Regions from separate parts of the Hyphomicrobium sp. 802 genome, predicted to be linked through region 1. Evidence: predicted binding sites of a transcription regulator. Region 1 holds the regulator's gene; the other holds the start of a gene.
What was found. Region 1 encodes LexA, which represses DNA repair genes until DNA is damaged. Its sites were predicted from a motif close to TGTTCNNNNTGTGTTCNG; they were not measured.
Positions count from the first base shown of each region.

Region 2: a site for LexA is predicted at 3,212-3,229, ahead of HYP802_RS0121245 (PA0069 family radical SAM protein). Genes of this name have one in related genera too.

Region 1 covers NZ_JAFM01000001.1:3,216,248-3,221,367, reverse strand. The annotation lists gene HYP802_RS0116380 (ComEC/Rec2 family competence protein) at 1-2,127, shown strand, start outside; gene lexA (transcriptional repressor LexA) at 2,186-2,929, opposite strand; gene HYP802_RS23700 (hypothetical protein) at 3,382-3,519, shown strand; gene HYP802_RS23695 (hypothetical protein) at 4,176-4,421, opposite strand; gene HYP802_RS0116355 (ParA family protein) at 4,820-5,120, opposite strand, start outside.
Region 2 covers NZ_JAFM01000001.1:4,198,135-4,203,254, forward strand. The annotation lists gene HYP802_RS0121225 (electron transfer flavoprotein-ubiquinone oxidoreductase) at 1-821, opposite strand, end outside; gene HYP802_RS0121230 (uracil-DNA glycosylase) at 961-1,839, shown strand; gene moaB (molybdenum cofactor biosynthesis protein B) at 1,860-2,402, shown strand; gene HYP802_RS0121240 (TIGR04283 family arsenosugar biosynthesis glycosyltransferase) at 2,414-3,121, opposite strand; gene HYP802_RS0121245 (PA0069 family radical SAM protein) at 3,275-4,387, shown strand; gene HYP802_RS0121250 (ribonuclease HII) at 4,420-5,061, shown strand.

The DNA of each region.
Region 1 (5,120 bases):
CTCGCCCTGATTTTGCGCCTGACAGTACGTTCCGGCACGCTCGTCGCGACACTGATGATGGCGCTGGTTCTGATCGGCGCGGGCTTTGGCATCGCCAAGCTGCGCGTCGAAGCTGTCCGCGCGCCCGTTCTGACCAAGGCGCTGCACAGCGTCGAAGCCTCAGGCACCGTCACGATGGTCGAGGCCAAGCTGCCGCGTGGCCAGCGGCTGACGATCGCCAACCCCAAAATCGCAAATCTCGCTGCAGCCGATACGCCTGCCGTCGTGCGCATCCGCACGATGTCGTCCAAAACGCGCGCCGCACCGGGCGACAAGATCCGCATCAAAGCCAATCTCTCACCGCCGGCAAAGCCAGCGCTTCCAGGCGGCTTCGATTACGCGCGCACCGCTTGGTTCGAATCTGTCGGCGGCGTCGGTTACGCATTCGCAGCACCGACGATCGAAGGCCACGTTGACCCCAATAGCATCGTCCAATGGTATCGCCGCACCATCGAAAATATCCGTCAGGCGATTGCCGCGCGCATCCGTGCGGCGCTTCCTGGCGAAACCGGCGAGATCGCGCTTGCCCTTATCACCGGCGAGCGCGGCGGCATCAGTGCCGAGACGAACAACGCCTTCAAGAATTCGGGCCTGTTCCACATTCTCTCGATCTCCGGCCTACACATGGTGATTGCAGCAGGTGCCGTTTTCTTTTCGATCCGCCTGATCCTCGCTGCGATCCCGCGCATCGCCTTGACGATGCCGATCAAAAAGATCGCCGCTGCGCTCGGCATCATCAGCGCGGTCGCCTATCTCGCGATTTCGGGAGGCCAGTTCGCAACCGTGCGCTCGGCGCTGATGATCTTCATCATCTTCGGCGCCATGCTGATTGATCGCCCTGCGCTTGCGTTGCGCAACGTTGCGCTCGCGGCGTTCCTAATTCTGTTGGCCTATCCCGAAAGCCTGCTCGATGCAGGCTTTCAGATGTCGTTTGCCGCTGTGACGGCGCTGATCGCCTCGCACGAATTTTTGAGCAGCCTGTTCAATCGCGAGCAGAAGCCGCATCCCATCATGCGCGTCATCGTCTTCTTCGGTGAGATCATCGCCTCGACTCTGATCGCAAGCGTCGCGGTCGCGCCGTTTGCCGCCTATAATTTTCACCAGAGCCAGCAATATGCCGTGCTCGCGAACATGATCGCCATTCCGATCTGCAACCTGATCGTCATGCCGGCGGCGCTCGTCGCGATGGTGCTGATGCCGTTCGGCCTCGAATGGCTCGGCCTGAAGCCGATGGGCTGGGGCATCGAAGGCATGACGTGGTGTGCGAACGAAGTCGGCGCGTTGCCTGGTGCAGTCGGACATATTCCAGCGATCCCCGAACTGGCTTTCGTGCTGATGCTTACGGGCGGCGTCTGGTTTTTGCTTTGGCAGACGCGGATCAGGCTTCTCGGCGTTGCGCTTGTCGGCGCCGGGCTGCTTGTTTCGCCTTGGATGCCGCGCCCTGACGTTCTGATCGGACAGAAAGGTCTGCTTGTCGCCGTGCGCGATGACTCGGGCAAGCTCGACGCCATGCCGGGCAAGGGCACGAAATACGATCTCGACCGCTGGCTCGAATACGACGGCGATTCCCGAACGGCGCGCGATGCCAAGATCGGCAAAGGCTTTACTTGCGATGCGATCGGCTGCATCGCGCATGTCAAAGGCGCGACCGTCGCGGTCGCGCGCCATCCCGCCGCCGTGACCGACGATTGCCTCAACGCCGACGTGCTTGTGCTCGATACGCCCAAGCCCGGCAATTGCGCCGTGCCGCGAACGGTCGTCGATGTTTTCGATCGCTGGCGCAATGGCGCTTACGCCCTTTATGTCGACCGCAGCGACGACAGTCCGGAACCCAAAATCCGTCTCGAAACGGTCGCGGCTCATCGCGGCGAACGACCTTGGAGCGAGATGCCGGAGCGAAAGCAGGCAGCGCTGCCGAAACCCCGTATTCTGCAGACCCCGTCCCCGGCGGGTGCCCCGGCTGCCGAACCTGCCCGGACCGCCGAAGCAGAACCCCAAACACGCACCTCAGCCGACGTCGATCCGGGGGAGGGGGCGGAACTCGAAACGGAAGATATCACTGAGCCGGACGCCGAGAGCGGGCGTTAGCCATCGACGCTGCCCCGCGTCGCTCTAGCTCCGTCGACGCATGGCGGCGAACTGCCCCTCAATACCGCCGCATCAAGCCGACGAGGCGCCCCTGAATGTCGATCTGATCCGGCCCAAAGATCCGCGTTTTGAATTCGGGGTTCGCGGCTTCGAGCGCAATCGTCGAGCCCTTCTTGCGCAGCCGTTTCAGCGTCGCTTCCTCGCCCTCGACCAGCGCCACGATGATATCGCCGTTCTCCGCCGTATTGCAGCGGCGGATGATGACGGTATCGCCGTCATGGATGCCCGCCTCGATCATCGAATCGCCTTTGACCTCCAGCGCAAAGTGTTCGCCGTTGGTCAGGATGTCGGGTGGCACCGCAATGTCGTGCGTGTGGTTCTGAATGGCGCTGATCGGCGTACCGGCGGCGATGCGGCCCATGACCGGGATCGACACCGTCCGCGCGTCGATGACGTGCGACGGCGGCGGCGGCGTGGCCACATTCGTCTTCGGCGGCCCGGAGCCTTCGATCACGCTTGGCTGGAAGCCCCGCTGCGGTGCCGCGGCCGCGTTGGCACCCGGTGCCGCGGACGGCAAGCCAACCTGGTTGTCCGGCAGCTTGATGACCTCGATAGCCCGCGCCCGGTGCGGCAGGCGGCGGATGAACCCGCGTTCCACCAGAGCGGTGATCAGCCGATGAATGCCGGACTTCGACCTGAGATCCAGCGCATCCTTCATCTCGTCGAAAGATGGCGGCACGCCGCGCTCCTGCATGCGCGCATGGATGAAGAGGAGGAGGTCTTTCTGCTTTTCGGTGAGCATAGCGGTTCGTCTCAAGCCTTTCCTGGCTGGCAAGCGCGGCGGGCTGAGACGCTGACCACCGAAAGACCGCCCGCTCATTTACAGTACAAATCGTGTATGTACCCTAACCGTTCTCGTCTCGTTCTGCAACCCATGCAAGTCAATAATCAACACGAACCAGCGCATGCGGCTCTGAAAGCACAGTTTCGTTGGCGCATCCGACTCGCCCGCGGCGAGCCGGCCGGATGCGCATACGTGGTGCATCTTCCTTCGCTCGACTTCAGAACGAAGAGCCAAGCATGTGCTGGCGGCGGGCTCTGCGAAGCAGAGTCGCCGGCACCCACAATGCTCCGGCATGCTCCCCCGCAGGGGAGTCGCCAGCAAACAAAGAGCCGACGGAAAGACCTCGCATGTCTGTTTATCGACCCGGGCGTTTCATACTTTTGCCGTTGAGGTGGAGCATCGTGCGAACAATGCGAGGTTTGTTTTCTCAAATCATCATTGGGGTCATCGTCACCGTCATCGGGACGCTTGTGACCGACGCCATCACCGGCGGCAACATGAGCCGTCATTTCGTTCCGGGCGTGCACGGCTCCTGGCGCGGGCATTGATGTCCAGATTTGCGCAACTCCTCTGACGCTTTAATGCACGACGCTCCCGATGTGCGCATCGTGGCTGGCTCTCCTTTTTGATTGCGCCGGAACGACAGCTTTTGATTTGCGCATGGCGACTCCCCTGCGGGTAGCCGGCCGCCATGCGCGGATTTTTTCGGCGCGCCGGCCGCCCGGCGCGTCGCGATGAACAAAGATCCGGGCATGCGCCAACGGCCGGCTCCGCTTTTTGATTGCGCCGGACGACACGCCTACGGCGCGCCGGCCGCCCGGCGCGTCGCGAAGGAAGAAGCTCCGGGCGTGTGCAACCGGCCGGCTCTGCGGAGCAGAGTCGGTTGCACCAAATATAAAGCACGAAGCGGACGGGTTCCGCGGCTGGGTCGTGGCATTTGAAGTCTCGGAACCGATCCGCTCCGTGACAGCCTGAGAACAGGGTCGCGAGCACGGTCACTTAATGAAGCGGGATGCTCCGCACACGGGTTTCTCACCCCGTGCGGACCGGCCGTTCGCCTTGTCCGGAAGCGCGCGTGACGCGCCGGGTCAGGCTGCCCCGTCCGAGCCCGACGCAACGCCTTGCGCGCGAGCCCTTCACCGGACGGGCGAGGGGATTATGCGGGCGGTTCGGAAGGCGGGGATAAGTTTTTTGTGTGTGACGGTCAGCCCGCTATTCGACCTGCGGTCGCTGCGGATTTCGCGCGGCTCGTCATGATGGCCTGATGGCGGGCCAAAATCTTTTTGAGTGCCGCAGGTCGGCTCTTCGGAGATGCGCTCGTAAACTTCTTTGCGATTGCGGAAATTTCAGCGGCATTGAGTTCCTTGTCGGACTCTATGGCAGCGTAAATCGCATTGAAGCCTTCTTCATCTCCCAGAGCCTCCTCAAGGCGCCGCGAATATTTTAGCACGATTTCATCTCGAATGACGGCAGACTGCTTTGGCTTAGATGGCTTAGCTATTTTCGGTTTGGACAATTCGGCAGACAAATCCGCCAGGCTCGATTGCGTATGCCGCCGCAACGAGCACTCCAGTTGCCGTATTTCTTCGATTGTTGAGGCTTTCGCGTGCTCGTCCAAAAGCGATGCGAGCGCATTCAAAAAAGCACATAGATCGGCGATGGGCGAAGGCTCCGAACTGATTTTCGGGGAAGCAACGCCAATCGTTTTCGCAAGAATTTTGACAGTGTGGTTTGGAAAAGATTCGAGAAGAGGAAAGAAGTCGTGAGCCCACGCATCATCGACCGAAAGCGGTGTACGCGATCTGAAATCGATCCCGCGCTTAAGGAGCGATTTTAATTCAGAGCACTTCATTCAGCGGCCACCGGTAGCATAAGTTGGATCGCGTCATTGCCATCTGGGTCAAAGTCATCAGGATCGTCCACACCTTCAAATGATTGAGCAGGGGGGACGCCGACTTGGTTCGCGATCGTTCTCGCCAGCGAGAGAATAGCGGCGCGGACATTCGGAGAAGAATTGTCGCGAGGAAGATTGAAATACGCGATGCCATCATCTGCGTTTCGAACCAATCTCACGGTGTTGGGGATAAAGGTTGTTGTCGGAAGGAAGCCGCATCCGAAACGCTTTGTGTTCATTAAATCCTGTAACCAA
Region 2 (5,120 bases), 980 kb from region 1:
TTCAAGTGAACGACGAAGCCGACCGCGACGAGATTCTCGCCGTAGTGATAAAGAAAGGAGCCGCCGCCGGTTTTGTTGTCGAGCGGCCAGCCGAAAGAGTGCTGCACGTAGCCCGGCCGATGTTTCTCCGGCGCGACCTGCCAAAGTTCCTTGAGGCCGATGCCGTACTTCTGCGGCTCGTGGTCGTTGGCAAGGTCAAAATGGCGGATGAGGCCTTTGGCCAGCGATCCGCGAGCACCTTCCGCGATCAGCGTGTACTTGCCGCGCAGTTCCATGCCGCGCACGAAACTGTCCTTCGGCTCACCATCGCGGCCGACGCCCATATCGCCCGTCGCGACGCCGACGACGGCGCCCTTCTCATCGTAGAGCACTTCGCTTGCAGCAAAGCCCGGATAGATCTCGACGCCCAGTTCCGCCGCCTGATCGCCAAGCCATTTGCACAGTGCGCCGAGGCTGACGATGTAATTGCCGTGGTTGTGCATCAGCGGCGGCATCGGCCAGTTCGGCAGGCGCAATTTGCCCGCGGGGCCAAGGACCAAGAACACGTCTTCTGTAACGGGCGTTTCGACAGGCGCGCCGCGCTCTTTCCAATCGGGGATGAGACGATTGAGACCAATCGGATCGATGACCGCGCCGGACAGAATATGGGCGCCGACCTCGGAGCCCTTCTCGACCACCACGACGGAGATATCGGACCCTGTTTCGGCTGCTTTCTGCTTCAAGCGGATCGCTGCGGCCAGCCCGGCAGGGCCAGCGCCCACGATCACTACGTCGAAGTCCATTGCCTCGCGGGCCGGCAGGTCGGCGGCGTCAACGGCCATCATCACCTCTTTTGGATGTTCGAAAGTCCATCGGTTTCGATTAGGTTGCGGGAGGGAAAGCGTCAAGTTGACCAATAACGCGCCATAGTCTGTTGCCGATGCGTGCAATTGACGGCGCGCATCTTTATTGTCGGCCCCAATGACGAACTCTTACGATAAAGACGAAATGCTGGCGCTGCTCGATTGGTTTCAAGCCATGGGCGTCGATGCGGCCGTTGGCGAAACGGCGCACGATTGGCTGGCGCGCGGAGATGAGGCGCCAGGGGCCGGTTTTTCCTGGCCGGAACGCGACGCGCCGGAGCGCGAAAAAGCCGCGCCGACCGCCCGTCCGGCAGCACCGTCACAATCGGCGCGACCGGGAACCGCGCGAAGTGCGCCGGGGCTCGATCCGAGCCGACCACGCGCCGCGACGCCGCTCGGCGCCAGCGAAGCCGAAACGGGCGCCCGCCGCATCGCGCGCGCCGTCACATCGCTTGAAGGGCTGGAAGCAGCGCTGCAGGCTTTCGACGGCTGCGGCCTCAAATCGACGGCAACGAAGCTGTGCTTCTATCGCGGCGCGCCGCAGTCCGACATTATGTTCATCGGCGAAGCGCCGGGACGAGACGAGGATTTGGCGGGCAAACCGTTTGTCGGCCGCGCGGGGCAACTGCTCGACAAGATGCTTGCCGCAATCGGGCTGTCTGAAGCTGACGTGCACATCACCAATATCGTCTATTGGCGGCCGCCTGGAAACCGCACGCCGACGCCACAGGAAGCGCTGTCCTGCCGGCCTTTTCTCGAACGGCAAATCGAGCTTGTCGCGCCGAAGATGCTGGTCGCCGTGGGCGGCGCGGCGGCGAAGGAAGTGCTTGGCGCAACGGAAGGCATCATGCGGCTTCGAGGCAGATGGCGCGAGGTGCAAGTCGGGGAGCGTAAAATCCCGGCTATCGCCACGTTGCATCCGGCGTATCTACTGCGAACACCTGCCGCCAAGCAGCTCGCGTGGATGGATCTGCTACAAATCAAGTCGAAGCTTTAGACAACACAACGAGGCTTGCCATGGCCGGCATCGACGCCGAACGCCAATTCGTTCCCATCCGCATCGCAATCCTGACGATGTCGGATTCCCGCACGCTCGCGGAAGATACATCGGGCGCCTATCTCGAGCGCGCCATTGGCGAAGCGGGACACGAACTCGCCGACCGCAAGCTCGCGAAAGATGACAAGGCACAAATCCGCAGCATCGTGGAGGGATGGATCAACGATGCGTCCGTCGATTGCGTCATCACGACTGGCGGGACGGGCTTCACGGGACGGGATGTTACGCCGGAAGCGGTGAAGCCGCTGTTTGAGAAGGAGATCGAAGGGTTCGCGATCCTGTTTCACATGCTGTCGTATCAGAAGGTCGGCACGTCGACGATCCAGTCGCGCGCATGCGGGGGCGTGGCGCGCGGAACCTATATTTTCTGTCTGCCGGGCTCGACGGGCGCATGCAAAGACGCCTGGGAAGGCATCCTCAAGCTCCAGCTCGATATGCGCCACAGGCCGTGCAATTTCATCGAAATCCTGCCACGGCTCGAAGAGCATCGCACATCGGCGTGAGACAAGCGCGCTTAAGCGCCGGTTTCGACCTTGCCCTGAAGACGCGCGATCATGCTGACCGGAATGCCCGCGCCGTACAGCATATGACAGATCTGGTTGCGGAACGATCGCGAGAGATACCCGTCGCGCCGATAACGCTCCGCCGACGTCACGGCATTGGCATCGAGAATTGTGAGGCGCCGGCGTCCGATACGGCGCGCCAAGTCCAGATCTTCCATGATCGGCAGATTGCGGTAGCCGCCGACGTCATCGAACAGGCGGCGCGGAATCAGCAAGCCCTGATCGCCATAAGGCACGCGCAGGAGCTTACAGCGCAACTGCACGACCAGTTCGAGCAGCCGCGGCGCCAGGCCCTTGTCATCGAGACGGAACGTGAAGGCGCCCGCGGCCATCGACCGTTCGCCGAAATCGACGCGGCGCATGAACGACGTTGCACTGCGTTCCCAGCCGTCTTCCAGGACGGTATCCGCATTCAAAAAAAGGAGCCAAGGAAAGCGGGCGATTTCAGCGCCCTGGGCCAACTGGCCGCCACGTCCGGGCGCGCTCTTGACGATATCGGCCCCGGCCTGATCGGCTACCTCAGCAGTCTTGTCCGTCGACCCGCCATCGACGACGATGACCTGCTTAACGAGTCCGTCCACTGCCGCCGGAACCAGGGCAGACAGCGTCGCCGGTAACGTATGTTCAGCATTCCGAGCGGGAATGATTACTGAGATCATTCTCTTTTCCTGACACGTCAATCCGCGCACGGCAAGGCGCGCCGAGTCGCGGGGCTTAACCAATCGCAATGGCGCGGTTTGGCTGCCGCTTGTTCTTTCTTTGTTCTTTGTTATGTGCTATTGGCTGATCATATTCAGCAACGACCTCGAACAATGGCGCCCGACCGAGACCATCAGAACCCCCTCCCCGCCCCTCATGCCGTCGATTCGGAGCGGCGGCGCGGGCGGGGCGCACGGACGAATAAAACCGGCCGGTTCGAAGCCGAGGTCCACGAAGCCTTCGACGACGGCTGGGAAAGCCTCGGCGATCTCGACGCCTTCAAGACCGAGGTGATCGAAGAAGCCGCAAAGTCGATCATCTCCCACAACGACAGCCCGGACGTTTCGTTCGAAAGCTCGATCAATCCGTATCGGGGGTGCGAGCATGGCTGCATTTATTGCTACGCGCGACCAAGCCATTGCTATCTGGGGCATTCGGCGGGCCTCGACTTTGAAACGAAGCTCTATGCTAAGCCGAACGCCGCCACTCTGCTGGAGCGTGAATTCAAGAAGCCGAGCTACCGACCGCACACAATTGCGCTCGGCGGCAACACCGACCCTTATCAGCCCATCGAGCGGGAGCGGCGGATTACGCGCTCGATCCTAGAGGTGATGGCGCAGACAAACCATCCGGTCGGCATCATCACGAAGTCGGCGCTGGTGGCGCGCGACATCGATATCCTGGCGCCGATGGCCGAGAAAAATCTGGCGCGCGTCGCGGTGTCGATCACCACGCTCGACCGCCGCGTAGCGCGGGCGATGGAACCTCGGGCCGCGACGCCGCCGAAGCGTCTCGAAACCGTGAAGAAGCTTGCCGACGCCGGAATACCCGTCACAGTCATGGTCGCTCCGATCATTCCCGGGCTGACCGACCACGAGATCGAACCCATCCTGGAAGCGGCGCGCGATGCCGGTGCTTGCAATGCTGGATATGTGCTTCTGCGCCTGCCGCTCGAAATCAAAGATCTCTTTCGCGAATGGCTGGCGGAAGAATTTCCAAACCGTGCCGACAGAGTGATTTCGCTTTTGCGATCGATGCACGGCGGGCGCGATTACACACCGGACTTCGGAGTGCGCCAGGTCGGGCGCGGACCATATGCGACGCAAATCGCGCTGCGCTTTCGGCTGGCCAAGAAGCGTCTCGGTCTCGGCGAAGAACGAGTTGCCTTGCGAACCGATCTCTTCCTGCGTCCCGGTAACGGTGGACAACAGCTCTCCCTGCTTTGACAGCTTGATCTGCGCGATGACCAAACTGGCGAATGAAAATCGCCGATTCGCGCATCAAGCCGACGTTCGAACTCGAAGCTGCCGAACATCAGCTCGGGTTTCGGCCGATCGCGGGCGTTGACGAAGCCGGGCGCGGCCCGTGGGCGGGACCGGTCGTTGCGGCGGCCGTCATTCTCGATCCCGATAAAATTCCAGCGAATATCGACGACAGCAAAGCGCTTGATGAAGAGTCCCGCGCCTATCTCTTCAATCGCATCATGAAGGTCGCCATCGTCGGCGTCGGCATCGCGGAGGTCGATCGCATCGATCGCGATAACATTCTTGCCGCGACGCTGTGGGCGATGGCGCAGGCCATCGGGCAACTCGCCAACGCGCCGAAGCTTGTTCTGGTTGACGGCAATAAGGCGCCGCGGGTCGCGATGACGACGCGAACCATCATCAAAGGCGACGCGAAGTGTCTGTCCATTGCGGCGGCTTCGATCATCGCGAAAGTCACACGCGACCGCATCATGGTACAGATGTCGCGCGATTATCCGGGATACGGCTTCGAGCGTCACAAGGGTTACGGCACGCCGGAACATCAGGCTGCCATCAACAAGCTCGGCGTTTCGCCGCTGCACCGGCGCTCATTCAAGCCCGTGCAGCTCGCGCTCGGCCTCGGCGCCCTCGTCTAAACGATATGTTTTCCGTAAACGGATCAGGTTGCAGATCGAATCAAAAAATATAAATCGCT